Regions from separate parts of the Ensifer sp. GW101-20A05 genome, predicted to be linked through region 1. Evidence: predicted binding sites of a transcription regulator. Region 1 holds the regulator's gene; each other region holds the start of a gene.

Region 1 (7,402 bases):
GAGATGCGGATGCGCGTGGCCGAGCGAGTTCACGGCAACGCCGGCGGCGAAGTCGAGATAGCGCGAGCCGTCTTCGGCGATCAGCCAGACGCCCTCTCCTCGCTCGAAACGCAACGGCGCGCGCATGTAGGTATCGTAAAGCGGCGTGGTTGCAGTCATGCGAGGCTCTCCTTACTCCAGTCGGCATCGGTCCCGCTGCTTCATGCGGCCCGATAAAAATCAAAAATGCCGCCTTTCGGCGGCGCAGGCACTATTCCTATTTCGCGCCGCAATGTCAATAAAACCAAGCCTTGCAGTGCAACAGAGAAGCCCGTTTCCCGGCGGCGAAAAAATCGCCCGGAAGGGCTTGCAAAAATGCAACGCCAGCCGAGCAAGTTGGGGAAAACTACGAAATCGATTCGGCGTGAATCCCGGGACTCTTGCCACGGAGTCCGACGGTCAGTACGTTAACATTCAATTACTAGACGCATGCGGCGGACCTAGTCACCAAAAGAGTTATCGCGTTTGCAACCTCGGGATTCAACCGGGGTGCGGTGAGGGATTCTGCCATCCCCAACGCTGAGAACGGAGAGTGCAGAAATGAACTGGACTGACGAGCGGGTGGAGAAACTGAAGAAGCTTTGGTCCGAGGGCCTGAGCGCAAGCCAGATCGCGGCACAGCTCGGCGGCGTCAGCCGTAACGCTGTCATCGGCAAGGTTCATCGCCTGAGCCTTCCAGGCCGTGCCAAAGCCGGCGGCAGCACCACTGCGGCGGCCCGCCCGAAGCGGCCGACCTCGGCGCCGCGCGCTCCGAACTACGCCTCGCGCGTTTCGACCCGCACCGTTGCCCGTCCGTCCGGCGCCACCGTTCTCAAGGAAGAGATCGAAGTCGATCTCGTTGCCGAGCAGGATTTCAGCATCCAGACCGACGTGGTCGTGCCGATGTCGCGCCGCCTCGAGCTAACCCAGCTCACGGAACGCACCTGCAAGTGGCCGATCGGCGACCCGCTGAAGGAAGAGTTCCACTTCTGCGGCAACGATTCCCCGGAAGCTTCGCCCTATTGCAGCTTTCATGCGCGGCTTGCCTACCAGCCGTCCGCCGAGCGCCGTCGGATGCGCTAAGGATCCGCACAGGACCAAAACGAAAGGGGCCGATCGGCCCCTTTTTTATTGACTTCTGTTTGCCCTTCTCAGCTTTCGAGCGAGTAGCCGGCGCCGCGCACGGTGCGGATGACATCAGGCATGGTCGAGAAGTTCAGCGCCTTGCGCAGGCGGCCGACATGCACGTCGACGGTCCGCTCGTCGACATAGATGTCGTGGCCCCAGACGCCGTCCAGCAACTGCGAGCGCGAGAAGACACGGCCCGGAGAGGACATCAGGAACTCCAGCAGGCGGAACTCTGTCGGCCCCAGGCGAACTTCGCGGCTGCGGCGATGGACGCGATGGGTTTCCCGGTCGAGCTCGATGTCGCCGCAGCGCAGCAGCGTCGAGAGAACTTCGGGCTTCGCCCGGCGGAGCATCGCCTTGACGCGGGCCATCAGCTCCGGCGTGGAGAAGGGCTTGACCACATAGTCGTCGGCACCGGTCGCCAGACCGCGAACGCGCTCGCTTTCCTCGCCGCGCGCCGTCAGCATGATAATCGGCAGCCGCTCCGTCTCCGGGCGCTGGCGCAACCTACGGCAAAGCTCGATGCCGGAGACGCCAGGCAACATCCAGTCGAGGATCAGAAGGTCGGGCAGGCGTTCCTGTAGCCGGATCTCCGCCTCGTCACCCCTGAGGATCGTATCGACGTCGAAGCCTTCAGCTTCCAGATTGTAACGCAGCAGGACGCTCAGCGCCTCTTCGTCTTCGACCACGGCGATTTTTGGCAACATCAGGTAACGTCTCCTTACCGCGAGCGCCGCGCGGGTCCAGCGGACCGGCCGGCACTCAGACACTCTAAATCTGGAGCACATCCGCCGTTTTCAAAGGCGGGGCGAAAACCGCATGCTTCAGATACAGGAATTCGGGGCCGCGACCGAAGCCGCGACCGGATGATATTCATGGGGCATGCATTGCGAACGGCGCGTTTAACGCCAGAGCGGGATGAGGAAAAGTGTATGCGGTTGTCCCCCGCATCCCGCTCCAACCTTCTAGTCGTTGACCGAGCCCAACGTCGACGTGTTGTCATCCTTCGGGCGCTCGCCCTCCGGCTGGGCACCCGTCGCCATGTAATAGATCGTCTCGGCGATGTTGGTCGCGTGGTCGCCGATACGCTCGATGTTCTTGGCACAGAACAGAAGATGCGTGCAGGGCGTGATGTTGCGCGGATCTTCCATCATGTAGGTGAGCAACTCGCGGAACAGCGAGGTGTAGATCGCGTCGATCTCCTCGTCGCGCTCACGAATGCTGTTGGCCTTTTCCGGCGAACGCGACGCATAGACGTCGAGCACTTCCTTGAGCTGCACCAGAGCGAGCTCGGCGAGGTGCTCGAGACCGCGGGCGAGCTTGCGCGGGATGCCCGAACCGGCAACCGCGATCACGCGTTTGGCAGTGTTCTTGCCGAGGTCGCCGACACGCTCCAGGTCGGAGGCGATGCGGATCGACCCCATGATCTCGCGAAGGTCGGCGGCGACCGGCTGGCGCTTGGCGATCGTGACGATCGCCTTCTCGCCGATCTGACGCTCGGCATCATCGAGAACAGTGTCGTCCGAGATTACCTTTTGCGCCAGCGCCAGGTCGGAATTGACCAGAGCGCGGACGGATTCGGCGACCATCTGCTCGGCGAGACCGCCCATTTCCGAGATGCGGCGCGTCAGGTACTTCAGTTCTTCGTCATAGGCGGACATGATATGCATGGACATGATCGTCGATCCTTACGGGAGTGACTGTTGCAGCCGTGATTGGCCTCAGCCGAAGCGGCCCATGATGTAATCCTGGGTGCGCTGGTCATCCGGATTGGTGAACATCTTGTCGGTGTCGTTCTCCTCGACGAGATTGCCGAGGTGGAACATGGCGGTGCGCTGCGACACGCGGGCGGCCTGCTGCATCGAGTGGGTCACGATGACGATCGTGAAGTTCGTGCGCAGTTCATGGATGAGTTCCTCGACCTTGGCGGTCGCGATCGGGTCGAGTGCCGAGCAGGGCTCGTCCATGAGGATGACTTCCGGGCTGACGGCAACAGCGCGTGCGATGCAAAGGCGCTGCTGCTGACCACCGGAGAGGCCGGTGCCCGGCTCCTGCAGGCGGTCCTTCACCTCGTTCCACAAACCTGCCTTCTGCAGGCTGGTTTCGACGACCTCGTCAAAATCCGCCTTGGTGCGGGCAAGCCCGTGGATGCGCGGACCGTAGGCGACGTTGTCGTAGATCGACTTCGGGAACGGGTTCGGCTTCTGGAACACCATGCCGACGCGGGCGCGCAGCTCGACCACGTCAATGGTCGGGTCGTAGATGTCGTCCTCATCGAGCGTGATCTTGCCGGTGACGCGGCAGTTCTCGATGGTGTCGTTCATGCGGTTCAGCGTGCGCAGGAAGGTCGACTTGCCGCAGCCCGACGGACCGATCAGCGCCGTTACCGTGTTCTCGCGGATGTTGAGGTTGACGTCGAAAAGCGCCCGCTTCTCGCCGTAGTAGACCGACACATCCTTGCCGATCATCTTGAAGGGAACCGTGTTCATTTTCTGATCCAAGGCTTTCTCGACCGCTGCTTCTGACATGATGTTCATAGTAATTACCTCACTACCAACGGCGCTCAAAGCGACGTCGCAACAGAATGGCGCCAAGGTTCATGACGACGAGGAAGATGAGAAGAATGATGATCGCGCCGGAGGTGCGCTCGACGAAGGCGCGTTCCGCCTCGTTGGCCCACATGTAGATCTGCACCGGCAGCGCTGTCGACGGCTCCATCGGCGAACCGGGATAGTCGACGACGAAGGCGACCATGCCGATCAACAGCAACGGCGCGGTTTCGCCAAGCGCGTGGGCCAGGCCGATGATCGTACCGGTCAGAATGCCCGGCATGGCCAGCGGCAGAACGTGGTGGAAGATGGTCTGCATCTTCGAGGCACCGAGACCGAGCGCCGCCGAGCGGATGGACGGCGGGACCGCCTTCAAGGCCGCGCGGGTGGCGATGATGATCGTCGGCAGGGTCATCAGCGTCAGCACGAAACCGCCGACGACCGCTGCCGAACGCGGCATGCCGGCAAAGTTGATGAAGACGGCGAGACCCAACAAACCGTAGACGATCGACGGAACGGCCGCGAGGTTGTTGATGTTGACCTCGATCAGGTCGGTGAGCCGGTTCTTCGGAGCGAACTCTTCGAGATAGATCGAGGCGGCAACGCCGATCGGCAACGACAGCACGAGCACGATCAGCATCATGTAGAACGAGCCAAGGGCGGCAACGCCGACGCCCGCCGCTTCAGGACGGCTGGAGGCGCCGAAGGTGAAGATGCCGGTGTTGAAGCTCTTCTTCAGGACGCCGGCGCTTGCGAGCTCGTTCATCCAGGTGACCTGCTGGTCCTTGACCTTGCGCTTGCTCTCTTCGACCTTGAGGTCGATCTGGCCCTTGTTGGCGGAGTCGATGTTGGCTTCGGCCAACAGCGTGACCGGAATGGTCTTGCCGACGATGGACGGATCCGCCACGACCATGTCGCGCAAGAGCGTACGGGAGCTCGCAGAAACCATGTCGGTCGCCTGCTTGACCAGCGGCCGTTTGGTCGCATCGATGCCGAGCTGCTTGACGAGCGCATCACGCACCAGCAGCGGATAGTTGGCGGTCATCAGTACCTTGCTGTCGGTCGTGCGTTCGCCGTTGGGGTCGATGACCTTTTCGGTGAATTCGATCGGCAGCGTGATCGTCGTCTGCTGGAACGCGGTGTAGCCGTTGGAAATGACGGTCCACAGCAGCAGCGCCAGGAAGAAGAGACCGGTGCTGATTGCCGCAATGCCGTAGGCGCGGAACCGGCGCTCGGCGGCATAGCGACGCTTGATGCCGATATCGCGCTTTGCGGATTCAGGACGGGCGGAGATCCGGACGGTCGGGGAAGCGATGTCGGTCATTCGTACTGTTCCCGGTATTTGCGCACGATGTAGAGCGCGTAAATGTTGAGGCCGAGCGTGATGACAAAGAGCGTGATGCCCAGCGCGAAGGCCACCAGCGTCTGCGGCGAGGTGAACTCGAGGTCGCCCGTCAACTGGTTGACGATCTTCACGGTCACCGTCGTCATCGGCTCGAAGGGATTGATCTGCATGCGGGCCGCGACACCGGCTGCCAGCACGACGATCATCGTCTCGCCGACGGCACGCGATGCGGTCAGAAGCAGCGCGCCGACAATGCCGGGAAGTGCTGCCGGGAGAATAACCTTCTTGACCGTTTCCGAGCGGGTGGCACCGAGACCGAGCGAGCCGTCACGCAATGCGCGCGGCACCTGGGTGATGATGTCGTCCGAGAGCGACGACACGAACGGGATCAGCATGATGCCCATGACGATGCCTGCGGTGACCACGCTCTGCGCCTGGATGAAGTTCTGGTAATTGCCGGTGGCAAGGCCGTTCAGCTGCGCCGAGATATCACGCAGGAACGGACCAACGGTCACGAGAGCGAAGAAACCGTAGACGATGGTCGGGATGCCGGCGAGCACTTCGAGCAGCGGCTTTGCGGTCGAACGCAAGCGCGGGCTTGCATACTCCGCCATGTAGATGGCTGCGAAGAGGCCGATCGGCACCGCAAAGAGCATCGCGACGAAGGCGATGTAGAGCGTGCCGGTGAGAAGCGGGACCAGGCCGAACTGACCGGAGGCGCCACCGCTGCCGGCAGCAGCGAAGCGCGGATCCCAGACCGTGCCGAAGAAGAATTCGAACGGCGAGACCATGGTGAAGAAGCGGCCGGCTTCCGACAGCATCGAGGCGACGATGCCGACCGTCGTCAGGATGGCGATGGAAGACGCGACGATCAGCGAGCCGAGAATGACCCGCTCGACCTGGTTGCGTGCACGGAAGCGGGTCGCGATGTTGCGGATGGCGTAGATGCCGCCGGCAATCGCGATCAACAGTACGGCCGCGGTCATCAGCCAGCGGTTGGCGGCGGCCATCGCGTTGAAATGCTGGGCGACGGTGACCATGTAGGGCTCGCCTTCGCCGGCCAGGGCGACGCCCTTGGCTGCGAGCGTCGAGCGGAGATTGGCGGCACCGCTTTGAAGTGCCGCAACCTCCTCGCCGCTCAGGCGCAGCAGACCACCGGCAACGGACTTGACCTGGCCGAGCGCGAGCTGAACCGCGGCGGTCCCCTGGCTCTGGACGGTGTCCGGCAGGGCCGCGCGCGTGCTCCCGTCAATATAGATAGGAGCGGCAATCAGCCAGGTGCCGAGAACGAGCGCCGCCGGCAGCATCGCCCAGATAGCGACGTAGCTGCCGTGATAGCCCGGCAAGGAATGAAGGTTGGAGAGCTTGCCGCCAGCCTGCGCCAGCGAACGTGCGCGACCGGCAAAATAGGCAATGAAACCAATAACAATAATTAGCAAAAGAAGGAGCGAGGTACTCATCCGCACGTCTCCCCGGTATCGCCCGCCATGGGCCGCCGGCAAATCGAATGAAGGCATGCCCCGGCGCGAAGGATATCGCGCCGGGGCTTGTCGTTATCAGAGCATGTTGCCGGCTGCGAAAGCCTTGCGGATTTCTTCGCGCTCGGCGTCCGGAGCAGCAACCAGGCCGTACTCGGCGAGCGGGCTGTCCGGGCCGATCATCTGGTCGTTGATGAAGAACTCAACATATTCCTTGAGGCCCGGGATAACGCCAAGGTGTGCCTTCTTGACGTAGAAGAACAGCGGGCGGGAAACCGGATACTCGCCGGAAGCGATCGTTTCGGTCGACGGTACGATGCCGTTGACGGTCGCGACCTTCAGCTTGTCGGCGTTGTTTTCGTAGAAGGACAGGCCGAAGACACCGATGCCGTTCTTGTTGGCAGCGATACGGGCGAGCGTCTCGGTGTAGTCGCCGTCGATGTCGACAGCCATGCCGTCCTTGCGGACCGCGACGCACTTGCTGTGCTGCTGCTTTTCATCGGTAACGGCAGCCTTGATGACGTCAACGGCGCCGGCGTTCTTGCAGCCTGCAGCCAGGATCTTCTCTTCGAAGACTTCGCGGGTGCCGTGCTTTTCGCCCGGGATGAAGGCGGCGATTTCAACTTCCGGAAGGGCGGAGTTGACTTCCGACCACTTCTTGTAAGGGTTGGCAACGAGCTTGCCGTCGACGACGACTTCAGCAGCGAGAGCCTTGTAGAGGTCTTCCGGCTTCAGGGCGAGGTCGGCATTGCCGGCGTCGGTCGCGAAGACGATACCGTCATAGCCGATCTTGACTTCCTGGATTTCGGTCACGCCAGCGGCCTTGCAGGCCTCGACTTCGCTGTCCTTGATCTTGCGCGAGGAGTTCGCGACGTCGATGGTGT
Region 2 (7,402 bases), on a different contig from region 1:
GCGTGCGGCTTGACGGCCTCAAGGAGCGTGACGTCAACACCGCCTATACCGACATCGGCATCACGCCGGATGGCGACCGTGTCTTCCTCTATGAGGATTTCGGCGCCTGTGCCGGTTACCGACCCGACGCGGACGACCTCGCTCTCCTGAAGACCATGGATCACGTGCATATCGGCTGGCTCGACGACGGCGGCGCGCTGCGCCGGGCACTTGCAGCCGCGGGTGTCAGCGTCTCGCAGGATGTCTCCGTCAACGCCGCCCCCGCCGACCTCGGCGTGGAGGGCCTCAACATCGCCTTCGGGTCCGGCGGCGACGGTGTTCAGGACGCAGAACGCTTGGCTGATGGCTTCCTCTCTCGCGGTGCTAAGCTGGCCGTCGTCACGCGAGGCGCCCTCGGCTCGCTCGCAAGCGACGGAACCGAACTGGTATCGACCGGCAGCCGTCCTGTGGATGTCGTCGATACCACCGGCGCGGGCGACAGCTTTATCGCCGGGTTCATTCTGGCTCACCTTCAAGGCCGCCCGTTGATCAAGCGGCTGGAGGCCGGGCGCGACCTCGCTGCGCGCACCTGCACCCATGTCGGCGGGTTTCCGCAACAGCCGCACACTCTGTAACAAGACGAGCCCGCCTCACCCGACCCAGTTCAACAACGGGCCCGGTAAATGGCGGGCGTCTTCAGGCTTTCCACCCCAAGAAATTCGCGTGCGCACCGTACTCAGCGGACATCGAAGCGCCCGAAGCGGGCCTCGACACGAGACTGCAGGAACTCAAGACCGATCGACAGGATCCAGTAGATCATCGAGGCGGTGATCAGCATCTCGATGTGCCGGAACTCGGTCTGGCCTTGAGTGCGGGCGAGATACATGATCTCCCAGACGCCGACGACGGAGACGAGCGAAGAGTCCTTCAGCATGGCGATGAACTGGTTGCCAGTCGGCGGGACGATGACGCGCATCGCCTGCGGCATGATCACCAGCGCCATTGTCTGGCTCGGGCTAAGGCCGAGTGCGGTCGCCCCTTCCGTCTGGCCGCGCGGGATGCTCTCGATGCCGGCCCGGAAGATCTCTGTCATATAGGCGCCATAGCAGAGCGACAGCGCCAGGATGCCCGCCGGCACCGCGCCGATGACGTAGCCGACCTGCGGCAGGCCGAGGTAGATGATGTAGATCTGCATCAACAACGGCAGACCGCGGAAGAGCGAGGTGTAGAAGGTCGCGAGACCGTAGATCACGCCGTTCTTCGACAGCTTCGCAATTGCCCCGACCAGCGCGATGAGGGTGGCGATCGCGATCGAGATAACCGAGATATAGAGCGTCGTGACGACGCCCTGGGAGACCAGGTAGCCGATCTTCTTGGCGATGAAGGCGAAGGACAGATCGAACGAGTAGAAAAACAGCATCAGCAGGACGAAGAGCTCGACCCAGACGCCGATCACCTGTCCGCTACGCGGCAATTGCCGCAAAGCCTTCCAGTTCGCTACCGCGATCAGCGCGACCAGCAAGGCACTGACCAACCGGCCGAGCGCTGGATTGGCTTCCAGCCACCCTGCCGAAGTCGGCAGCAGATGCCCGATCCAGGCAGGGCTGATGCCGAGCCCGTAGATCGCCAGCGTGACGAGCGCCAGCATGAGAAACATGCCGGACCGTCGCGCGACATCCGGATAAGTCAGTATCAGACGACCAATCATCTCAAAATCTCCGGCGTTCAGGCCGCGCGCTCGCGCCACCAGTCCTGTGCCTGCAGTTTCCAGTAGGTGAGTTGAGCAACCGCCAGCCCGGCATAGCCGCCGGCCCAGACCAGACCGAACGGCCGGAAGAGCTTGTAGCGGTCGGACTGTTCGAGAATGCCTTCGGCCACCAGCTTGCCGCCGATCGCCGTGGTGTTGAGCCCGTGGCCGCCAAAGGCGGTGCAATGCCAGACTCCCGGCCGCATCTCGCCGATCTGGGGCATCAGGTGGCGTGCATAGGACATCAGCCCAGACCAGGCGAGCTCGGTCTTCAGTTCCTTGAGTTGCGGATAGGTGCCCGTCATCTCGCGCCGCAATTCGGCCGCAAGGGCCGCCGGCGAAGCTGCCCGCGTGGTGATCCGCCCGCCCCAAAGCAGTCGTTTGCCTCCATCCACCAGCCGGTAATAGTCTCCGGCGCGGCGGTTGTCGCCGATCGCGTCGCGGGTGGCGATGGCCGAACGGATCAGATCCGGCGCCTCTTCGCTCAGCATCACATAGGTGGCGATCGGCAGGAACGCCCGCTGCAGCCGTTGAGCGCGCCGGTGTAGCCACCGGTCGTGAAGACGACCTGGCGTGCCTTGACGCGGCCGCGGGCGGTCGACACCGTCTTCTCGGCCCCATCGAGCGTGCTCGCCGTTGCCGCCGAGCCCTCGTAGATCTGCCCACCCAGCCGCTCGATCTCTTCTGCCACCGCACGAAGGTAGTTGAGCGGGTGCATGTGGAAGGCCTTGGGGTCGCGCAGACCCTGGAAATAGCGCTTCGACTTCAGCACCGCGCGAATGTGCTCGGTGTCGAAGTATTCCAATTCGTACCCGTGGTTTTGGCGCATCGCGTCGGCATGTGCCTTCAAACTGCCGTCGTCGTCGTAGCGCAGCACGCTGGTGATGCCGGGCTGCGCTTGCGCGCTCTCGATCTTCAGCGCCGCGATCGTATCCCGAACGAAATCCACGCCTTCGATCGACAGGCGGTGGATCTGCCGTGCACCTTCGGCACCGGCCAGTCGAGCAATATTCTCGCCACCGGTCGCAAAACCGGGGCTGACGAAGCCGCCATTTCGACCGGAAGCCCCGAAGCCGACACTCTCGGCCTCGAGCACCACAACCGACTGCCCGGCGCGTGCAAGCTGAAGCGCCGTTGTCAGACCAGCAAGCCCACCGCCGACAACGACCGTGTCACATTCGATGGTTTCCGAAAGCACTGGTCTGACCTTCCGGTCGACCATCGTGTTTTTGTAGTAGGTATCGGGATAGGACATGTTCTCTCGCCCTGCAGACAGCGAATAAGGGTTGCGGGCGGCATGAACTGCCGCCGCACAGACTTGTCCAACTCAGTCGGCGCTGTAGTCCTTGCCGTACCACTTGGTGGTAAAGCTCGCGAGCGTGCCGTCTTTCTTCATCTCGTCGATGAGATCGCCGATCTTCTTCGTCCACTCGGGGTCGGTCTTTTCCGCGATCACGACGAGCGGCTCCTTGAACGCGTACTCGCCGTCAAGGACCTTGAGCGGATAACCGTTCTTGATGGCGTTCAGCGCGGTCTGTTCCGGCGCGATGACCGCATCAAGGCGCACGCCATTGCCGAGGCGCAGGTCGTCGAAGGGAAGCATGGAGTCGGCAAAGGTGCGGATTTCGCCCGGCTCCAGCTTGTATTCGATCGGCGGAAGCCCCGGCGCGTCGATTTCCAACTGCCGGCGAATGAAATCTTCCGATGTCGTGGCCGTTTCAACGCCGACGACCTTGCCGTTCAGGTCGGTGACAGACTTCGCCTCACTGTCCTTGTGCAACACGTAGACATAGGGGCTGTAGTAATAGATGCCGGCAAAGTCGATGACCTGGGCGCGTGCCTTGGTGGGGGTGACGGAGCCGACGCCGACGTCATAACGTCCCTGCCAGCGGCCGCCGGTCAAGGTCGCCCAGTCCGGCGTCTCGAAGCTGACCTCGACGCCAAGGCGCTTGCCGATCTCGCGGGAGACATCGATGTCGAAGCCGACCAGCTGGTTACTGTCGTCGAGATAGCTCTGCGGTGGCCACCCGCTATTGGTGGCGACCACCATGGCCTTCTTGCTCATGACACGGTCGAGCGTCTCGCCTGCCTGCGCGGCGGTGGCAAGCGCCAGCGCGGCAGCGCCGACGGCGAGCTGTAGAACCAGTTTCCTCACGCATTCCTCCTGTTTGAACGTCAGCAATGGGTTCCCGTTTATGTAAGATGTCTGACAACATAAGTTAGAAAAGATCGATAAAGACGAGTCAAGGGCGGAAGCGCATCCGCCCCATGAAACGAAGTGATGGGACCATGTGTCTTCGTGATGAATGAGCCAATTAAGCACGCTCCTGCACCGAAGCGCCTTCATACCGGCAAGAGGCACCGGGGCATCCCCGGCTCCGACTTCGGACAAGTACAGGACAACGCGGCAGTCCGGCGCGCGAACTCAAAGGCGCAGTTCCCGGACTGACGCCCGGGCCTATCGTGGGTCGCAGCATCCTGAGGCTGATTTAGAGTGTAGCGTTGAACCCATGAACCTCGCCACACCGATTGAAGCCATCGGCGAAACCTGACAGGAATACGTCCGGGAGGACGGTTCATGTATTATGCGATCTTGGCTTATCACACGGCAGGCGTCGTCGAATCCTGGAGCGAGGAGGAGGATGCGGCCCTGATGTCCGATCTACTCCAGGTGCATGATCGCTTCGTTCAGCAGAAATCATTCGGACCGGCCGCGCGGCTCGGCCCCGCTGAGGGAGCGGTGACGCTGAGGGGCAAGGGCGAAGGCATCGTCACGGACGGCCCCTTCGCTGAAACCAAAGAGCATCTCCTTGGCCTCTACGTCGTGGACTTTCCGACGCTCGACGCAGCAATCGCAGCGGCACGCGACCTGCGGCGCAGCAATCCCACCGCGATCTACGAGATCCGACCGATCGCGCTCTATGTTCCGGGGGCGACCTTGGAGCCTGGACCGTAGAGCCAGGAATCGCACGGCGGTACTGTGCAAGGACGCGATCAGGCGACCGCCCTCGATCCAGCCGAATCTCAAGCTGCAATCGTGCGGGAGGTGGCCAATCGGGCACCCACCGGCGCGATGTCCTTCACTTTTGATTAACCCAGCCCGCGCGGGTGTGAACTGTAACAGAACTTACAACAAACTGACATTTCGCTTTCATGAAGCGCCGATATGGCAGGTGTCACACCGATGACCGGTCTCCCCGAAAGAGGACCTGCTAGAAATGTTTCAGTTGAAGAGTGTAACCCGCCAGTTCGGCAAGAAGACAGCCGTAAGTTCGGTTACCTTCGACATCCCGCAGGGTCAGATGGTCGGCGTGATCGGCCGCTCGGGTGCCGGCAAGTCGACGCTGCTGCGCATGATCAATCGCCTCGTCGACCTGTCTTCAGGCTCGATCGTCTATGACAGCGCGGAAGTGTCGTCACTTCGCGGCGCTGCACTGCGCAACTGGCAGCGCGACTGTGCCATGATCTTTCAGCAGTTCAACCTGGTGCCGCGCCTCGACGTACTCACCAACGTTTTGCTCGGTCGCCTCAATCACCGCTCGACGGTGCTCAGCATCCTCAACATGTTCACCCGCGAAGAACGCATCATGGCGATCGGCGCGCTCGAGCGCCTCGGCATCGAACAGACCGCACTTCAGCCCGCAGGCACGCTCTCCGGCGGCCAGCAGCAGCGCGTCGCGATCGCCCGCGCGCTGATGCAACAGCCGAAGGTTCTGCTCGCCGACGAGCCGATCGCCTCGCTCGACCCGCTGAACGCCAAGATCGTCATGGACGCACTGCGCGACATCAACGAACGCGACGGCATCACGGTCATCACCAATCTCCACACCCTCGATACCGCGCGCAACTATTGCGAACGCATCATCGGCATGGCGCATGGCCGCGTCGTCTTCGACGGCCAGCCCAAGGATCTGACGGCGGCAGCGGTTGCCGAGATCTACGGCGCCGACACGGGCATCGAGGAGTCGATGACCTCCACCAGCATCAACATTCCGGCGGCCGAACCGCAGGAAGAAACGGCATCGACCGGCCTCAAGCCGCTGGCACTGGCCGGCATCTGACGCCCGCCAGGATCGAAAGCCCGCGTCAAGGGCACCTCTTTGAAACCGAATAGGATCCGGTCAAGCCGGACACACGGGAGAACCTTATGCTGAAGAAAGCTCTTCTGGGCGCCGTCGCGCTCCTCGCCCTCGTCGGCCACGCCCAGGCTGAAGACCTCAAGGAATTCCGCATCGGCATTCTCGGCGGCGAAAACGAAGCCGACCGCCTGCGCAACTTCCAGTGCCTCGTCGACAAGCTGCCGGCTGCCATCGGCGTCGAGAAGGTCTCGCTGTTCCCGGCTGCCGACTATGACGGCGTTATCCAGGGCCTGCTCGGTGGCACGCTCGACTACGCCGAGCTCGGCGCTTCCGGCTATGCCAAGATCTACCTCGCCAAGGCTGATGCCGTCGAGCCGATCCTGACGACCGTTCAGACCGACGGTTCGACCGGCTACCACTCGATCATGGTTGCCCGCAAGGATTCCGGCATCACCAAGCTCGAAGACCTGAAGGGCAAGAAGCTCGGCTTCGCCGATCCGGACTCGACCTCGGGCTACCTCGTCCCGCTCGTCACCCTGCCGGAAGCGATCGGCGCGCCGGTCAAGGAATTCTTCGGTGAAACCGGCTTCGGCGGCGGTCACGAAAACCTCGTTCTCGAAGTCGTCAAGGGCACCTTCGATGCCGGCACGACCTTCGGCTCGGGCGTCGGCGAATTCAAGGACGGCTACACCTCGGGCAACCTGAAGAAGATGGTCGACAAGGGCATCCTCGACATGAACGACCTCGTCGAGCTCTGGAAGTCGCCGCTGATCCCGAACGGCCCGATCGTCGTGCGCACCTCGATGAACGACGACATGAAGGTGAAGTTCAAGCAGTTCATGGTCGACCTGCCGAAGACCGACGCTGCCTGCTTCTCGGCCATCCAGGGCGGTGACTTCACCGGCTACACCGAAGTCAACTCCGATTTCTACAAGCCGATCATCGACGCCCGCAAGGCAACGATCGGCGGCTGATAGACCGCATCTTCCGGGAACGCTGGCCGCCCAAACGGCCAGCGTTTCACTGTTTGAAGGGGTGCTCGACACCAGCCCTTCAATCATACCCTACCGCTTTGTTTTCACGCATTTCCTGACGGAAAGCCGCTTCGTGCTTTTCCTTGAAATGCCATAGAGGCCGGCGCGAGCCGGAACGGTCATGGCAACTTCCCTGCTCCCGCGGAATCTGAGCGACAACGGCGCCGTCATCGAGCGCCATTGGCAGGAACTGAGTTCCCGCCGCCGGCTTTACTCCTGGCTCGGCTTCGGCATCCTCTTCCTGGCGCTCTCGGGCTCGCTCTGGTTCGCCAACGATTCCAACGCCGGCAAGTTCTTCGATCGCCTGCCGCATTTCTTCGACTTCGTCGGCGATCTCGCACCGCGTGACGGGCTGGAAATCTTCCGTGCCATGTTCGACCTGCCCTCGCCCTATGACGACGGCAGCTTCAAATACAACTACCCGGACGGCCGGCTGTACCTGACCGACAGCTTCTATATCCCCGAATACGTGCACAAGATGCTGGAGACCGTGAACATCGCGATCTTCTCGACGATCATCGGCACGGCACTCGGTTTCGTGCTCTGCTTCTTCGCAGCGCGCA
Region 3 (7,402 bases), on a different contig from region 1:
TCAGCGGATGAATGTTGAGACCGGTCACCTTCATGGACAATTCCTTCATGTTCAAAAATAGATTCAAGCGCCTGACGATCCGATTCACGGGATAGCGGCAATATCTTGAAAGAATTAGATTTCATCGAGCATCATGGCAAGCACGTCGCGCAGGCGCTCCTCGCGCTCCGCCGCCAATCGGCGGCCAGCTTCGGTCTTGAAGCCATCGGCCAACCGGAACAGCTTGGTCTCGAAATGATCGATGGCGAACGCCTTGTCATCGAGTTCCCTTGCCTCCGCCAGCGGATCGAGGGGGTCATAGAGACCGCTGCCCATGCGCCCGGCGATATAGAAGCAGCGGGCGGCGCCGACCATACCGATCGCATCCAGCCGGTCGGCATCCTGAAGAATCCTCGCCTCCAGCGTCTCCGGTGCAATGTTGGCGGAGAAGCTGTGGGTCAGGATGGCGTGCGCCACGGCGCCGGTCTCTCCCGTACCCCAGCCGAGTTCCTGCAGAATGCCGGTCGCCTTCTCCGCCGCCAGACGTGATGCCTGGGTGCGCAAGGGCGAGTTCTTCTCGACCGAGACGCAATCATGGAGCAGGACGGCGGCGGCGAGCGAACGCGTATCGCCGCCCTCCTCCGCGTGGATGCGCGCAGCATTCTTCCAGACGCGGATCAGATGCGCGGCATCATGCGAGCCGTCATCGGCGGCAAAGGCATGCGGCAGCAGCACCGCGGCGAGATCCTCATGCGGCGCGAAGGCTGCCGCCAGTTTCGAAATATGTGTCATGACGTCCTATTGCTGTTCGGCAGGATCTGTCGGCGCCGTCGATGCGACGCCGACACCGGACAGGATCTTCTGATAGAAGAGCCCTATCCCGATCAATACCCCGCCAAGGCCGATGAAGGACAGGGCCCGCAGGAAACCTTCGAGGTTGGACATGTCGATCAGGAACACCTTCAGGACAGCGACGAAGACGAGAACGGCCGAAGCGATGCGAATGCTCTTGGCATGGAAACGCGAACCGAGCACGAGCAGCAACACGCCCAGCAGCAGCCAGACAACCGAATAGGTGTAGGTCTCCCCCTGCAGGAAACCCTTCCAATCCGCGATGTTTTCCCCCTGCCATGCACGGCGGACCGTGAGGCTCGCCCAGGCGAAGGCCAGCACAGCGCCGCTGACCGCAAGCGCCATGACATAGGGCAACGGCCGCTTGTCACGCGCATACCAGGCCAGCCCCGCATAGCCGAGCCCCGGTAGCAGATAGCCGATCAGCAGGAGATCGAAGAACGGGATATGACCGAGAAGCTCGCCGCTGAAGTAAGGGTTGAGGCCGAGGAGATGCGCCGAAAGCACCGACAACATCGAAAGTACGCCGAGGCCCATGCCGCCATAGCGGAAGACCGGGCTCGGCGACTTCATGTCGAGGCTCATGAAGATCGCCGAGGCGCCGATCGCCAGCAGCGTGTAGATCGACTGCTCGCCGAGCGTCGGCACAGCGCTGTCGAGCACACCGCCGTTCATCGCGTGACGCACGAGGATCGCGAGCGTCAAGAGCACGAAGAGACTGGCGAGCGCCTGCAGGAGGTTGCGTACCCGTGTGTTCGACCAGGATCTCAGGAAATAGGCGGAGCCGGCGAGGAGCGCGGCGGGAATGCCGTAGCCCGGCAGGAGCGCGTTGAAGACAGGCGTGGTGCCGAGATTGCCGGCACCGACGATCGTCGGCTCCCAGGCGATGCGCCCGAGAACGACCACAGCCGCAGCACCGGTCATCCAGGGCAGGATCGGCCAGGTGCGGATGCGTGTCGCGAGCGCATAGGCCGTCCCGAGCACGGCAATCGCAAGTGTGGTGACGAGCCCATCGGTCCAGGCATGAAAGGCAAGGACAAAGAACGCGAACGAACCGGCGACCAGCAATCCAGCCGCGATATCGCGCGCCTCCGCCTCGCCGCCGCGACGGTAAAGCCAGTCCGCCAGCGCGAGCAGCGCGGCTCCGGCGAAGAGCGAGAACAGGCCGTGCGGCAGATCGAAGGCATAGTTGCCGGTCATCAGGAACGACATCGCCGTCAGGGCGATCGGGACAACCGCGGCGATGCCGGCCCAAAGGGTCGAATAGTGCGGATGCGTGACGAGGCGGCGCGATAGCACGAAGCCGCCGAGCAACACGAACAGCGCCGCAAGCAGCATTGCCGTGATCATGGCGGTGCGGCCAGGCAGGACGATCGTCGGCAGAGCGTCGGCGAGCGAGGGATCGAGATAGGCGAGCACACCACTCAGCGCCGTCAGGCTCCAGACGCCGGCCACTGCCCCGACGGCCGAAAGCACGGCGGGATAGACCGCCGTCGCTCGCCAGGCTCCCAAGGCAGCGAGGACAGCAATGACAACGGCAAACTCCGTCACCGGATACGTCGCCGCGGAAACCGCCGGGCTGATCAGAAGGAGCGCAAGCACCGTGGCGGCGATGGCCGCGGAAATGGAGATTGCCGCATGCGGCGGGATAAACAACCGTTCCCACTGTCCGGCAACGGCGCCGCGCCGCTGCGCACCCTCAGGCACTTCGGGCGCGGGTGCAGCTTCCGTAGCACCTGGCCAGACGAGGCCGATGCCGACGATCATCACCAACAGCGCAAATGTGACCGGCAGCGGTTCGAATGGCGAGGCCGCAGTGATATAGGCAAGCCCCCAAAGCCCGATGCCGACGTTGGCAAGGGTCGGCACTACCGTCCAAGTCCGCAGCCGCGACGCGAGCAAAGTCGCAAGCCAGACTACCGAGAGGAAACCGAAGAGGACCCAGGGGCGCGGTTCGTCGCTCGAGACGAGTGCCGGGGTTGCGAGCGAGGCAAGCAGACCGAGGCCGGCGAGCGCCTGCCCATGCAGCAGCGACAGACCAACGGTCGCCAGCGAGATCGCGGCCAGCAGAACGAATGCCGCGCCCGTGCCGATATAGCCGTAGATGCCATAGGCGGCATAGGCGACACCGAACAGGGTGACGGCGCCGGCCGCCGTCAGGATGCCGGGGATCATCGCATTTTGGAACTCATTGGCGATGACAGGCACCGCGCGCCTGCGAATGACCTCCCCTGCCGCCATCAGCAAGAGACCGAACAGGGCGGCAAGCGTCAGGCGAACCGCCGGGCTCAGGAGGCCGGCATCAATCGAATACTTGACCATGAAGACGCCGCCGAGCGCGAGCGCAATGCCACCGACCCAGACCGCCCAACGCGCGCCGAGGCGGCTTTCCAGGCTTTCGGTCTGACGGGCCGCAGCCGGAACCGGCTGTGGCGTTTCGGTGCTGGCGGCAATGGTCTCGCCACCCTCGATGTCTTCCGCCGCGTTCTCCGCGTCGCCGAAGATCCGGGCACCCTCGCGCGCGCCGGCGGTCAGGCCGATCGCAGCCTCCTCGACCGTGTCCGGTTCCACCGGCAATTCGGGCGCGGCGGCGAGGTCTTCGGTCGTCGCTTCGGCCTGAACGCCTTCGCCCGATGAGGTCTTCAGCCTCGCGACCTCCGCCTTCAGCGCGGCGATTTCGGCCCCCAGCCGCTCGGCCGTCTTGCGACCGCCGGCAAAGGCGGAAAGAGCGAGGATAAAGGCAAGAAAAGCAAAGAGTTCGAACATGTATTCCCCTGACGGTCGCACCGGCGTGCTCGGCGCAACCATACAAACTTTTGTACGCTCGCCAAATCTCTACAGCGCCGCGCGTCTTATCAGACTCACAAAGGTCGCTGTAGCACTCAGCATTGCGGCATGTTTCCTTAAATCGGTGACGATTCAAGGAAACATGCAATAGACGGCCGAGCACTGTAATCTCTTCACGGAATTGTCGCAGAACTGTCACCGAGCAACTGATACAGGCGGATGAACACCGCTGTCTCGGCGCGGTGGTTTCCATCGTTCAACCAGGAGACCCGATCATGGACAAGCATCTCGGCCAGACGGAAGAGACCGAATTCAAGACGCTGACGGAACGCAGGGAAGAGCTGGAAGACATTGGCCACAACTGTTCCACCAACCCGACGATGGGCGACATCATCCATCGCCGTTTCTCGCGCCGCTCGTTCATCGGCGGCTCGCTCGCCGTTGCCGCGATTTCGACGACGGTCAGCCCACTGGCTCTCCTGACTGCCGAAGAAGCACGCGCCGAGGAAGGTTCGCGCTTCGACTTCACCGAGATCGAAGCCGGCGTCGACGAGAAGCACCATGTCGCCGAAGGTTATGATGCCGACATCCTGCTGCGCTGGGGCGACAAGATCTTCGCGGATAGCCCGGAGTTCGACCCGAAGAACCAGACGGCCGCCGCCCAGGAAAAGCTGTTCGGCTACAACAACGACTATGTCGGCTTCATTCCGCTTGAGGGCAGCGCCGACCATGGCCTCCTGGTCGTCAACCACGAATATACCAATGCCGAGCTGATGTTCCCGGCCTTCGCCAGCGTCGTGAAGGAAAAGGTGACGAAGGACGGCAAGGAAGTCGAGGAAGAGAAGGTCGTTCTCGGTGAGTACACCAAGAAACTGGTCGACATCGAAATGGCCGCCCATGGCGGCACGATCATCGAGATCCGCAAGGTCGACGGCAAGTGGCAGCCGGTTCTCGACGGCAAGAACAATCGCCGCATCACGGTCAACACCGAGATGCAGATCACCGGGCCGGCCGCCGGTCATGACCGCCTGAAGACGCCGTCCGACCCGACGGGAAAGAAGGTGTTCGGCACGATCAACAATTGCGCCGGCGGGGTCACCGCCTGGGGCACCTACATGATGGCCGAAGAAAACTTCAACGGCTATTTCGGCGGCGAGCTCGCCGAAGACCACCCGGAGTACAAGCAGCTCAAGCGCCTGGGCGCACCGGGCGGCCAGTACGAATGGGCCTCCTTCTACGACCGTTTCGACGTCTCCAAGGAACCGAACGAAGCCAATCGCTTCGGCTGGATCGTCGAGGTCGACGCGCTGGATCCGACCTCGGTACCGAAGAAGCGCACCGCACTCGGCCGCTACAAGCACGAAGGCTGTGAATCGATCGTCAACAAGGATGGGCGCGTCGTGCTCTATTCCGGCGACGACGAGCGTTACGACTATGTCTACAAGTTCGTGACCAAGGGCGCCTTCAACCCTGATGATCGCGCCGCCAACATGGACCTCTTCGACGAAGGCACGCTCTATGTCGCCAAGTTCGACGAGGACGGCACCGTCACCTGGATGCCGCTTACCCACGGCGAAGGCCCGCTGACCGAAGCCAACGGCTTCGCCTCGCAGGCGGACGTGCTGATCAACACCCGCTTCGCCGCCGACGCGCTCGGTGCCACCAAGATGGATCGCCCGGAGGACGTTCAGCCGAACCCGAAGACGGGCAAGGTCTACGTGATGCTGACCAACAACACCAAGCGCAAGGCAGAAGAAGTCGACGCCGCCAATCCGCGCGCCAAGAACGCTTTTGGCCACATCGTCGAGATCACCGAGACCGACGGCGACTTCGCGTCGCTCAAGAGCCGCTGGGACGTGCTGCTGAAGTGCGGCGATCCCGCCGTTGCCGAGGTTGGCGCCTCGTTCTCGACGGCGACCACCAAGAACGGCTGGTTTGGCATGCCCGACAACTGCGCCATCGACACCGACGGCCGCCTCTGGGTTTCGACCGACGGCAACAACCAGAAGGAAACTGGCCGCACCGACGGCATCTGGGCGATCGACACGGACGGCAATGCCCGCGGCACGTCGAAGCTCTTCTTCCGCGTGCCGGTTGGCGCTGAAATGTGCGGTCCCTGCTTCAACCCGACGTCGGACACCTTCTTCCTGGCCGTCCAGCACCCGGGCGACGCCGGTCTTGCCACTTTCGAGACGCCAGCAACCCGCTGGCCTGATTTTAGGGATGACATGCCGGTGCGCCCGGCCGTCGTCGCGGTGACCAAGCAGGGCGGCGGCCGTATCGGCTGACAAAAGCTGCGATCGCAAAGAAGAACGCCGCGCTACTGCGCGGCGTTTCTTGTTTCTGGAGTTTTATTTGACGCCGCAATTCCGGACGGAAAACCGCTTCGCACTTTTCCTGGAAATGTATTTGAAGCGACGCAATTCCGGACGGAAAACCGCTTCGCACTTTTCCTGTAATTGCTTTTAACGCCGCAGATTGTCGATCGGGAAGATCGCGCAGGTTTCGGTGCCGTGGGCCAGCAGCTTGCCGTTTCCATCGCGAAGCCAGGCTTCCGAAGTCGCGATCGTTCGGCCGCGATGCACGATGCGCCCCTCGCAGAAGACCTCGCCCATGCCAGGGAGCAATGGCCGGACGAGGTTGACCTTGAATTCGACTGTCGTATAGGCCTCGCCGGGTTTCACCGTGGTGAAAACTGCACAGCCGAGCGCCGAGTCCATGATCGTCGCCGTCCATCCGCCATGCACCGTGCCGAGCGGATTGAGATGTTCCTCGGTCGGAAATCCCTTGAAGACCACCCGGCCGTCTTCGACTTCGCTCAGTCCGAACTTCAGTGTCTTCGACATCGGCGGCGCCGGCAGCTCGCCGCTCAGCAAGTCCTGCATCGCCTTGAGACCGCCGTCGCGGGCGACGCGGTCGAGCGACAGCACGCCGATACCGGATACGGACATGCCGGGATAAAGTTCTTGATACATTGATAACTCCTGGGGATCAGGCGGCTGAGGATTGCGCTTTCAGCGCTTTGAGTGCCGCATGGACGAAGCCGTCGCGCGCGGAAGAAACGTCGAGGCCGCGCGGCTCATAGACATGGCGGTGGAGGAAGAAGGCGGTCAGGAGGAAAGCGGCGGCAAGGCTGTCGTGATCGGCAGCCCGGCGTGCTTCGGCGGAGAGGAATTCCGGCAATACCAGCATGCGGTCGGCATAACGTTCCCCGGCCGAGCGGCAAACCGCCCTGCCCGATTTCGGCGACACATAGACAAGCTCGGTGCGGGCGCCGGTTGCCACACATTCCGTCAGATCGAGCCCGAAGCCGAGATCGTTGAGAACCGCGAGCTCGAAGCGCACGAACAATTCTCCGGCATCGGCCGGATCGGCGAGATGATCGACGATGACAGTCAGCGCCTCGTAGAGATGCGGATGCGGGTCACGCTCAGGCAGCAGCCGCAGGAGTGCGCCGAGCGCCTGGATGCCATAGACCGAGGTTGCCGTTTCCATCAAACGCGCAGCGCGCAGTTCCACCGGCTCAATGCGGAATTCGCCCATATGCTCGTCAAGCCGCGCGCGCCAGGTGACTTCCACCGAATTTCCCGGCTGCAACACCGGCTGCATGATGCGCGAGCGGCCCGAGCGCACCATGCCGAGATGTCGGCCGTGGGCGGCGCTCATGACCTCCACGATGGCAGAGCTTTCGCCGTGCCGTCGTATGCCGAGAATAATAGCCTGATCGCTCCATTGCATGGATATGGCATACACCCGCGGTCGAAAGCGGATCAAGCGAAGTTGC
Region 4 (7,402 bases), 410 kb from region 1:
GATGCCTTTCTCAATGAAAACGGCATCATAAAGGGCGCCATGAACCTCATCGATGCCGAACGAGCCGAGTTGTTGTACTCGCGCATGGGCCCGGCCGTCGAAGCGTCCGGCGGCAGCGCCGGCAATACGGCAGCCGGTGTCGCCAGCCTTGGCGGTCGCGCTGCCTACTTCGGCAAGACCGCGAGCGACCAGCTCGGCGAGATCTTCGCGCACGACATCCGCGCCCAGGGCGTTTACTTCCAGACGAAGCCGCTCGAAAACGTGCCGCCGACCGCGCGCTCGATGATCTTCGTCACCGAGGATGGCGAGCGCTCGATGAACACCTATCTCGGCGCCTGCGTCGAGCTTGGCCCCGAGGATGTGGAGGCCGACGTCGTCGCTGAGGCCAAGGTCACCTATTTCGAAGGCTATCTCTGGGATCCGCCGCGGGCCAAGGACGCCATCCGCGAGACCGCGCGGATCGCCCACGAAAACGGCCGCGAAACCGCGATCACGCTGTCCGACAGCTTCTGCGTTCACCGCTATCGCGAGGAGTTCCTCGAACTCATGCGATCAGGCACGGTCGATATCGTCTTCGCCAACAGGCAGGAAGCGTTGGCCCTCTACGAGACCGAAGACTTCGATCTGGCGCTGGAAAAACTCTCGAAGGATTGCAAGCTCGCTGCCGTGACTCTCAGCGAAGAAGGCTCGGTGGTCGTGCGTGGAGAGGAGCGGGTTCGGGTCCGCGCAACGCCGATCGCCCAGGTCGTCGATACGACCGGTGCCGGCGACCTCTATGCCGCGGGCTTCCTGCACGGCTACACGACCGGACGCTCGCTCGAAGACTGCAGCAGGCTCGGCAATCTCGCCGCCGGCATTGTCATCGGTCAGATCGGCCCGCGGCCGATGGTCTCGCTGGAAACGGCCGCCAAGCAGGCGGGTCTCGCCTGATTCGTCCTGATTGAATTTTGTGAAAAGCAGGCGTGGCCTTACTTGAAGGCCTCGCCGGGATAGGCGCCCCAGATCTCGCTCTGGGCGATCCAGCCTTCGACGCCCTGCGTCTCGGCATGGCACCAGTCGCCATTGCATTCGCCGACATGCACGATGACCCCCGGCTCCATGCGGGCGACGATCGGGGATGTACCCTGCGGATCGCGGCGCATGTTGACGAAGACGCCTTCGCCCTTGCCGCGCATCCAGGGCGCTGCGACGGCTGTACGGTCGCCGGAAAGCAGCGCCTGGTTGACCCAGCCTTCGGTGCCGTCGGCGTCGCGGATACGGCGCCAGTTATCGTATTCCTGGATGATCTCCACGGGAACGCCGGGCTTCATGTAGCGGAAGGCGACCGCGTAATCGACGCTCGGGCCGATCCGGAGATTGACGCTCTTCGACTTGAGGCTCACGAAGCGCGGCAGCGGCAGTCCGCTGGCGCCCTTGGCAGCTTGAGCGTAAGCCGCCGACGCCATGATCCCGGCGCCAAGGCAGGCGGCGATCAACGAGAACGAGAATCTGGAAATGACATGACGCATGACGAAGCTCATTTTCCGTGGCACTAGCTTTTGCGGGCGCAGTTCACCTGGGGCCCAACACACGGGCTGAAATCGCGGGGACGAACGCGCGAGTTTTGTTTGTCTTCCCGGTGGGGTCTGGTAGAAATTGCGGCTACAGGGAGAAAGTATCGCCCAACTTGGTTAAGGACCCGTCAACAAGGCCCGTCGCAGCAATGACAAGCAAGAAGAAGCCCACGGTCTACATCACCCGTAAACTGCCTGATATCGTCGAGACGCGCATGCGCGAACTTTTCGATGCGGAGTTGAACATCGACGACACGCCGCGCAGCCAGCCCGAGCTCGTCGCGGCGGTGAAGCGCGCCGACGTGCTGGTGCCGACAGTGACCGATCGCATCGATGCGGCGCTGATCGAGCAGGCCGGCCCACAGCTGAAGCTGATCGCCAGCTTCTCGAATGGGGTCGACAATATCGACGTCGACGCCGCAGCGCGCAAAGGCATCACCGTCACCAACACGCCGAACGTGTTGACGGAGGACACCGCCGACATGGCGATGGCGCTGATTCTCGCAGTGCCGCGCCGGCTTGCCGAAGGTGCGCAGATCCTGACCGATCGCAAGGGCGAATGGGCCGGGTGGTCGCCGACCTGGATGCTCGGCCGGCGCATTGCCGGAAAGCGCATCGGCATCGTCGGCATGGGCCGGATCGGCACCGCGGTCGCACGCCGCGCCAAGGCCTTCGGCCTTTCGATCCACTATCACAACCGTCACCGGGTGAACGCGGAAACCGAAGAGATGCTGGAGGCGACCTACTGGGACAGCCTCGACCAGATGCTGGCCCGCGTCGATATTGTTTCGGTCAACTGCCCGTCGACGCCGGCGACCTATCACCTGCTCTCGGCCCGCCGCCTGGCGCTGATGCGGCCTGACAGCTATATCGTCAACACAGCCCGCGGCGGCATCATCGACGAGACGGCGCTGATCAAGTCGCTGCGCGAAGGCAAGATCGCCGGTGCCGGCCTCGACGTTTTCGAGAACGAGCCGGCGGTCAATCCGAAGCTGATCAAGCTTGCCGGCGAAGGCAAGGTCGTGCTCCTGCCACACATGAGTTCGGCGACGCTCGAGGGCCGCATCGATATGGGCGACAAGGTGGTCATCAACATCCGCACCTTCTTCGACGGCCATCGCCCGCCGGACCGCGTGCTTCCGGGCCGCGACTGATCGCGGAGCGCCGCACGGTCCTGCCGTGCGGCTGTCCGTCCGGCCTGCTCAAGGTTAGAAGCTAGCTAGAGTGTCTTGCGCATCTCGATCGCCGTCGGCCGGGTAAAGCCGGGGTGGCACATCGTACCGGTTTCGACGAAGCCCCAGGCGGCGAACGCCCGGTGGTTTTCGGTGAGTTCGATGCGGGTGAGTAGCCGCAACGCCGAAAGGCCGAGCGCTCGCGCTGTCGCCTCCGCTTCCGCGAGCAGCAACCGGCCGATACCCTTTCCCTGTGTCTGTGGGGCAACCGCGAGCTTGCCGATGTAGAGGCAATCGGCTTCAGGCTTGCAAAAGATGCAGCCGACAAGCCGCTCGCCGTCGCTGACGCCAAAGGCGATCTCGTCGGCACTCTTCTGCCGGAGCGATTCGACGGTGAGTACGTGCGCCGAGGAGGGCGGGTCGACCCGTCCGTCCATGTAGGAGAAGGCGCCAAGGATCAGCTTCAGCAGCTCCTCGTGCCGGTCGAAACTTTCACTGATGCGAAAGATCTGCACCATGATCGGCCTACGCTCTGCGATGGTAACGGATGGTGTTGAACTGCGCCGTCAGCGCGTCATACATCAACAGCCGACCGACCAGCGGTTCGCCGAAACCGGCGATCACCTTGATTGCCTCCATCGCCTGGAGCGTGCCGATGACGCCGGTCAGGGCGCCGACGATGCCCGCTTCGGCACAGGAGGGCACGACGCCGGCCGGCGGCGGTTCCGGGAAAAGATCGCGATAGGAGGGGTTCGGCCGCCCATCGCTGCCTGCCTTGTACGGCATCAGCACCGTCAGCGATCCGTCGAAGCGGCCGACGGCGCCGGTTACAAGCGGAATGCCGACCGCGGCTGCCGTATCGGCTGCGAGATAGCGCGTGTCGAAATTGTCCGAGCCGTCGATCACCAGGTGATATTGCCGGAACAGCGCCTCGGCATTGTCGGGGTTAAGCCGCAGCCTGTGTTCGTCGACGCTGACATGCGGGTTGAGTGAACCGATCGCTTCGGCTGCTCGCTCGACCTTGGCGCGATCGATGTCCTCGGTGCGGTGAATGATCTGCCGCTGCAGGTTCGAGAGTGCAACGATGTCGTCGTCGACGACGCCGATCCGGCCGATGCCAGCGGCCGCGAGATAGACGAGCACCGGGGCGCCGAGCCCGCCGGCGCCGATCACCAGCACACGTGCCGCTTTGAGTTTTTGCTGCCCCGCGCCGCCGATTTCCGGCAGCACGATATGGCGGGCGTAGCGGGCGATCTCCGATTGGTCGAGCTTGTTCTCACCGGTCATGCAACATCCTCCTCATCCCGCTCGGCCGGGTGGCCGATCGATTCTCAAGCGAGAGCGGATGCGGGCGGAAAACCGCACACACTTTTCCCCATCCGCTCTTGCTTATCCCGTAACGCTCCCGTGCGAAACGGTCAGGAAGCGGCCGCGATCGCCAAGTGCGTCGAACATCGCCTGGTCCGTTCCCGTCATGAAGGCCTGGCCGCCGAGGCCATCGACGAGGTCGAACAGCGCCGCACGCCGGTTGACGTCGAGATGCGCGGCGATCTCGTCGAGCAACATGATCGGCGCGTGGCCAGTCATGTCGCCGACGAGGCGCGCATGCGCCAGCACCAGTCCGACGAGCAGCGCTTTCTGCTCGCCGGTCGAGCAGCGTGCGGCTTCCATGTCCTTGTCCCGATGACGCACCAGCAGGTCGCTTCGGTGCGGCCCATCGAGCGTCCGGCCCGCCGCTGCGTCGCGCGGCCGCCCGTCGCGCAACATTGTCAGATATTGCTCTTCGAGATCATAGGCCGGGCGATGGCCCTCGTCGTCGAGAAAGCCGGACAGCGCCAGGCGGGCGGACGGAAAAACGCTGTCATCGACGTTCCGCTCGACGAGCGCGGTCAAGAGGCCGAGCATCTCCTGCCTTGCCAGCGCCATGGAAACCCCGAGACCGGCCATCTCTCGCTCAATTGCGGTCAGCCAGGACGGATCCGGGCGAAACTCGCTGAGCAGCCGGTTTCGGCTGCGCATCGCCCGATCGAATTCGCTGGCGCGTCGGCCATGCTCAGGATCGAGCGAAAGCACCAGCCGATCGAGGAAGCGCCGCCGGTCGGCCGAAGGCCCGGTGAAGAGCCCGTCCATCGATGGCGTCAGCCAGAGAACGCGCAGGTGATCCGTCAGTTCGTCGACGGTTGATGCCGGAGTTCCGTTGAGCCGCAGCCGCCGGGATTGGCCCTCGGTTACCCCGGCGGTGCCGGTGCCGATTTCGACCGGCCCCTCCATGCCCTCGACCTCCGCAAAGACGGAAAACCCGTCGCTCGCGCCGACGCGGGTGACGTCGGCGTAAGCCGCGCGCCTCAAGCCTCGTCCTGGCGAGAGGAAGGAAACCGCTTCCATCAAATTGGTCTTGCCGGCGCCGTTCTCTCCCGTCAGCACCACATGGCGCTGGTCGAGCTCCAGCGAGAGAGCCGCATAGTTGCGGAACTCCGTGAGCTTCAAGCGGTTGAGAAAGACCTTGTGGGGCATGGGCAAACCGGATTCGACGTTGGGCGCCAGCTACAGCGCCGCGCGTCATATCAGACGCGCAAAGGTCGCTGTAGCACTTTGAATTGCTGCATGTCTTCGTCCTTAAATCGAGGTCGATTTAAGGAGACATGCAGTAGGACGAAAGCGTTGGCCAAGGCAAGACGAAATGGCCAGCGCGTCGATATCGCCTGGGATAGGTCGATATCGGCAGGGGATAGGCGACAAACCCCTTGAATCAGGTGCTTTTCTTGAGCGCCTCGGTCAAATATGACAGTTTCATGACAATCCACGGATGGATATATTTGTAATGCTGGCTTGGTTCCGCAAACTGCTTCCCCGCGAAGATCGCTTCTTCGACCTTTTCGCAAAACACGCGCTCACCGTTGTCGGTGCCGCCGAAGCGCTCGACAGGCTGCTTGCCGGTGGCGACGACATGGAGAAACAGTGCGACCGGATCGTCGCGCTTGAGGATGAAGCGGATCATATTACTGGCGAAGTGCTCCTGGCGGTGCGCCGGTCCTTCATCACGCCCTTCGACCGCGGCGACATCAAGGACCTGATCCAGTCGATGGACGATGCCATCGACATGATGCACAAGACGGTCAAGACGATCCGGCTCTACGAGCAGAAGACATTCGATCCGGGCATGCGCGAGATGGCGACGATCATCGTCCAGGCCGCGCATCTGATCGGCGAGGCCATTCCGTTGCTCGACCGTATCGGCGCCAATCACAATCGCCTTATCGCCATCGCCGAGGAAGTTACCCGCATCGAGGGGCGTGCCGACGAATTGCACGACCTCGGCCTCAAGGATCTCTTCCGCCGTCACGGCGCCAGCAACCCGATGGCCTATATCATCGGCAGTGAGATCTATGGCGAGCTCGAAAAGGTGATCGATCGCTTCGAGGACGTCGCCAATGAAATCAGCGGCATCGTGATCGAGAACGTCTGATGGATGCGACGCTCGCCTTTCCGTTGCTCGTCGGGCTGATCGGCATCGCGCTGTTCTTCGACTTCCTGAACGGTTTGCACGACGCTGCCAACTCGATCGCGACAATCGTCTCGACGCGGGTGCTGAGACCGCAATACGCGGTCATCTGGGCAGCCTTTTTCAACTTCATCGCCTTCCTGTTCTTTGGCCTGCATGTGGCCGAGACGCTCGGCAAGGGCATCATCGATCCCGGCATCGTCACGCCGCTGGTGATCTTTTCGGCCCTCATGGGGGCGATCGTCTGGAACATCGTCACCTGGCTCTTCGGCATTCCGTCGAGTTCGTCGCATGCGCTGATCGGCGGCCTCGTCGGTGCCGGCCTTGCCAGCACCGGCTTTAGTTCCATCGTCTGGACCGGTCTTCTCAAGACCGTCGGCGCCATCTTCATGTCGCCGGCGATAGGCTTCTTCCTGGCCTTGCTCCTGGTGTTGATCGTCTCCTGGATTTTCGTGCGGCAGACGCCCTTTGCCGTCGACCGCACCTTCCGCGTGATGCAGTTCGTTTCCGCGTCGCTCTATTCGCTCGGCCACGGCGGCAATGACGCGCAGAAGACCATGGGCATCATTGCCGTTCTGCTCTTCTCGCAGGGCTATCTCGGTTCGGAGTTCTACGTGCCCTTCTGGGTGGTCATAACCTGCCAGGCGGCAATCGCGCTCGGCACGCTGTTCGGCGGCTGGCGCATCGTGCACACCATGGGCTCGAAGATTACCAGGCTCAATCCTATGCAGGGCTTCTGCGCCGAAACCGGCGGGGCGATCACGCTCTTTGCCGCCACCTGGCTCGGCATTCCCGTCTCGACGACGCACACCATCACCGGTGCGATCATCGGCGTCGGTGCGGCGCGGCGCGTCTCGGCGGTCCGCTGGGGGCTTGCCGGCAATATCGTGATTGCCTGGTTCATCACCATGCCGGCCGCGGCGGCGATTTCGGCGCTCGCCTATTTCCTGATCGATCTGATCTTCTGATCGAAGCGAACAGCGTCTCCCGCTTCAATCGGTGGGAGACGTGCATCATTTCTCGATCCGAGGCGCGGGGCTGTCCCGCCCGCCCTGATGCAAGGTCAGGCTCCCGGCGCGGGTGCCGGTTACGGTGAAGCTGATCTGCGCATCGATAAGCTTCGCAAAGAAACGGTGTTCGGCCTCCGGAAAGATTTCGATCCGATCCTGTCCCGT

What was found. Region 1 encodes PhoB, which activates phosphate uptake and scavenging genes when phosphate is short. Its sites were predicted from a motif close to TGTCATNNANCTGTCAT; they were not measured.
Region 2: phnC (phosphonate ABC transporter ATP-binding protein) is a predicted target of PhoB. The motif match lies at 4,865-4,881, and genes of this name have one in related genera.
Region 3: AC070A_RS19655 (PhoX family protein) is a predicted target of PhoB. The motif match lies at 3,801-3,817, and genes of this name have one in related genera.
Region 4: AC070A_RS09415 (DUF47 family protein) is a predicted target of PhoB. The motif match lies at 5,507-5,523, and genes of this name have one in related genera.

Annotation. Positions count from the first base shown of each region.
Region 1 covers NZ_JBWKZT010000003.1:459,314-466,715, reverse strand. Annotated here, with positions in the region: gene AC070A_RS11480 (aspartate aminotransferase family protein) at 1-159, opposite strand, end outside; gene AC070A_RS11475 (GcrA family cell cycle regulator) at 580-1,101, shown strand; gene phoB (phosphate regulon transcriptional regulator PhoB) at 1,170-1,853, opposite strand; gene phoU (phosphate signaling complex protein PhoU) at 2,112-2,825, opposite strand; gene pstB (phosphate ABC transporter ATP-binding protein PstB) at 2,868-3,683, opposite strand; gene pstA (phosphate ABC transporter permease PstA) at 3,697-5,019, opposite strand; gene pstC (phosphate ABC transporter permease subunit PstC) at 5,016-6,500, opposite strand; gene AC070A_RS11445 (substrate-binding domain-containing protein) at 6,597-7,402, opposite strand, start outside.
Region 2 covers NZ_JBWKZT010000009.1:158,317-165,718, reverse strand. Annotated here, with positions in the region: gene AC070A_RS22060 (PfkB family carbohydrate kinase) at 1-614, shown strand, start outside; gene AC070A_RS22055 (amino acid ABC transporter permease) at 716-1,687, opposite strand; partial or broken gene AC070A_RS22050 (NAD(P)/FAD-dependent oxidoreductase) at 1,705-2,981, opposite strand; gene AC070A_RS22045 (transporter substrate-binding domain-containing protein) at 3,054-3,881, opposite strand; gene AC070A_RS22040 (YciI family protein) at 4,305-4,682, shown strand; gene phnC (phosphonate ABC transporter ATP-binding protein) at 4,945-5,787, shown strand; gene phnD (phosphonate ABC transporter substrate-binding protein) at 5,874-6,779, shown strand; gene phnE (phosphonate ABC transporter, permease protein PhnE) at 6,961-7,402, shown strand, end outside.
Region 3 covers NZ_JBWKZT010000007.1:277,889-285,290, forward strand. Annotated here, with positions in the region: gene AC070A_RS19640 (MOSC domain-containing protein) at 1-34, opposite strand, end outside; gene AC070A_RS19645 (HD domain-containing protein) at 115-771, opposite strand; gene AC070A_RS19650 (DUF2339 domain-containing protein) at 778-3,597, opposite strand; gene AC070A_RS19655 (PhoX family protein) at 3,894-5,906, shown strand; gene AC070A_RS19660 (PaaI family thioesterase) at 6,084-6,593, opposite strand; gene recO (DNA repair protein RecO) at 6,610-7,356, opposite strand.
Region 4 covers NZ_JBWKZT010000003.1:47,821-55,222, forward strand. Annotated here, with positions in the region: gene AC070A_RS09385 (adenosine kinase) at 1-930, shown strand, start outside; gene AC070A_RS09390 (SH3 domain-containing protein) at 969-1,520, opposite strand; gene AC070A_RS09395 (2-hydroxyacid dehydrogenase) at 1,703-2,707, shown strand; gene AC070A_RS09400 (GNAT family N-acetyltransferase) at 2,773-3,243, opposite strand; gene AC070A_RS09405 (molybdopterin-synthase adenylyltransferase MoeB) at 3,251-4,012, opposite strand; gene recF (DNA replication/repair protein RecF) at 4,115-5,239, opposite strand; gene AC070A_RS09415 (DUF47 family protein) at 5,547-6,191, shown strand; gene AC070A_RS09420 (inorganic phosphate transporter) at 6,191-7,195, shown strand; partial or broken gene AC070A_RS09425 (DUF3471 domain-containing protein) at 7,241-7,402, opposite strand, start outside.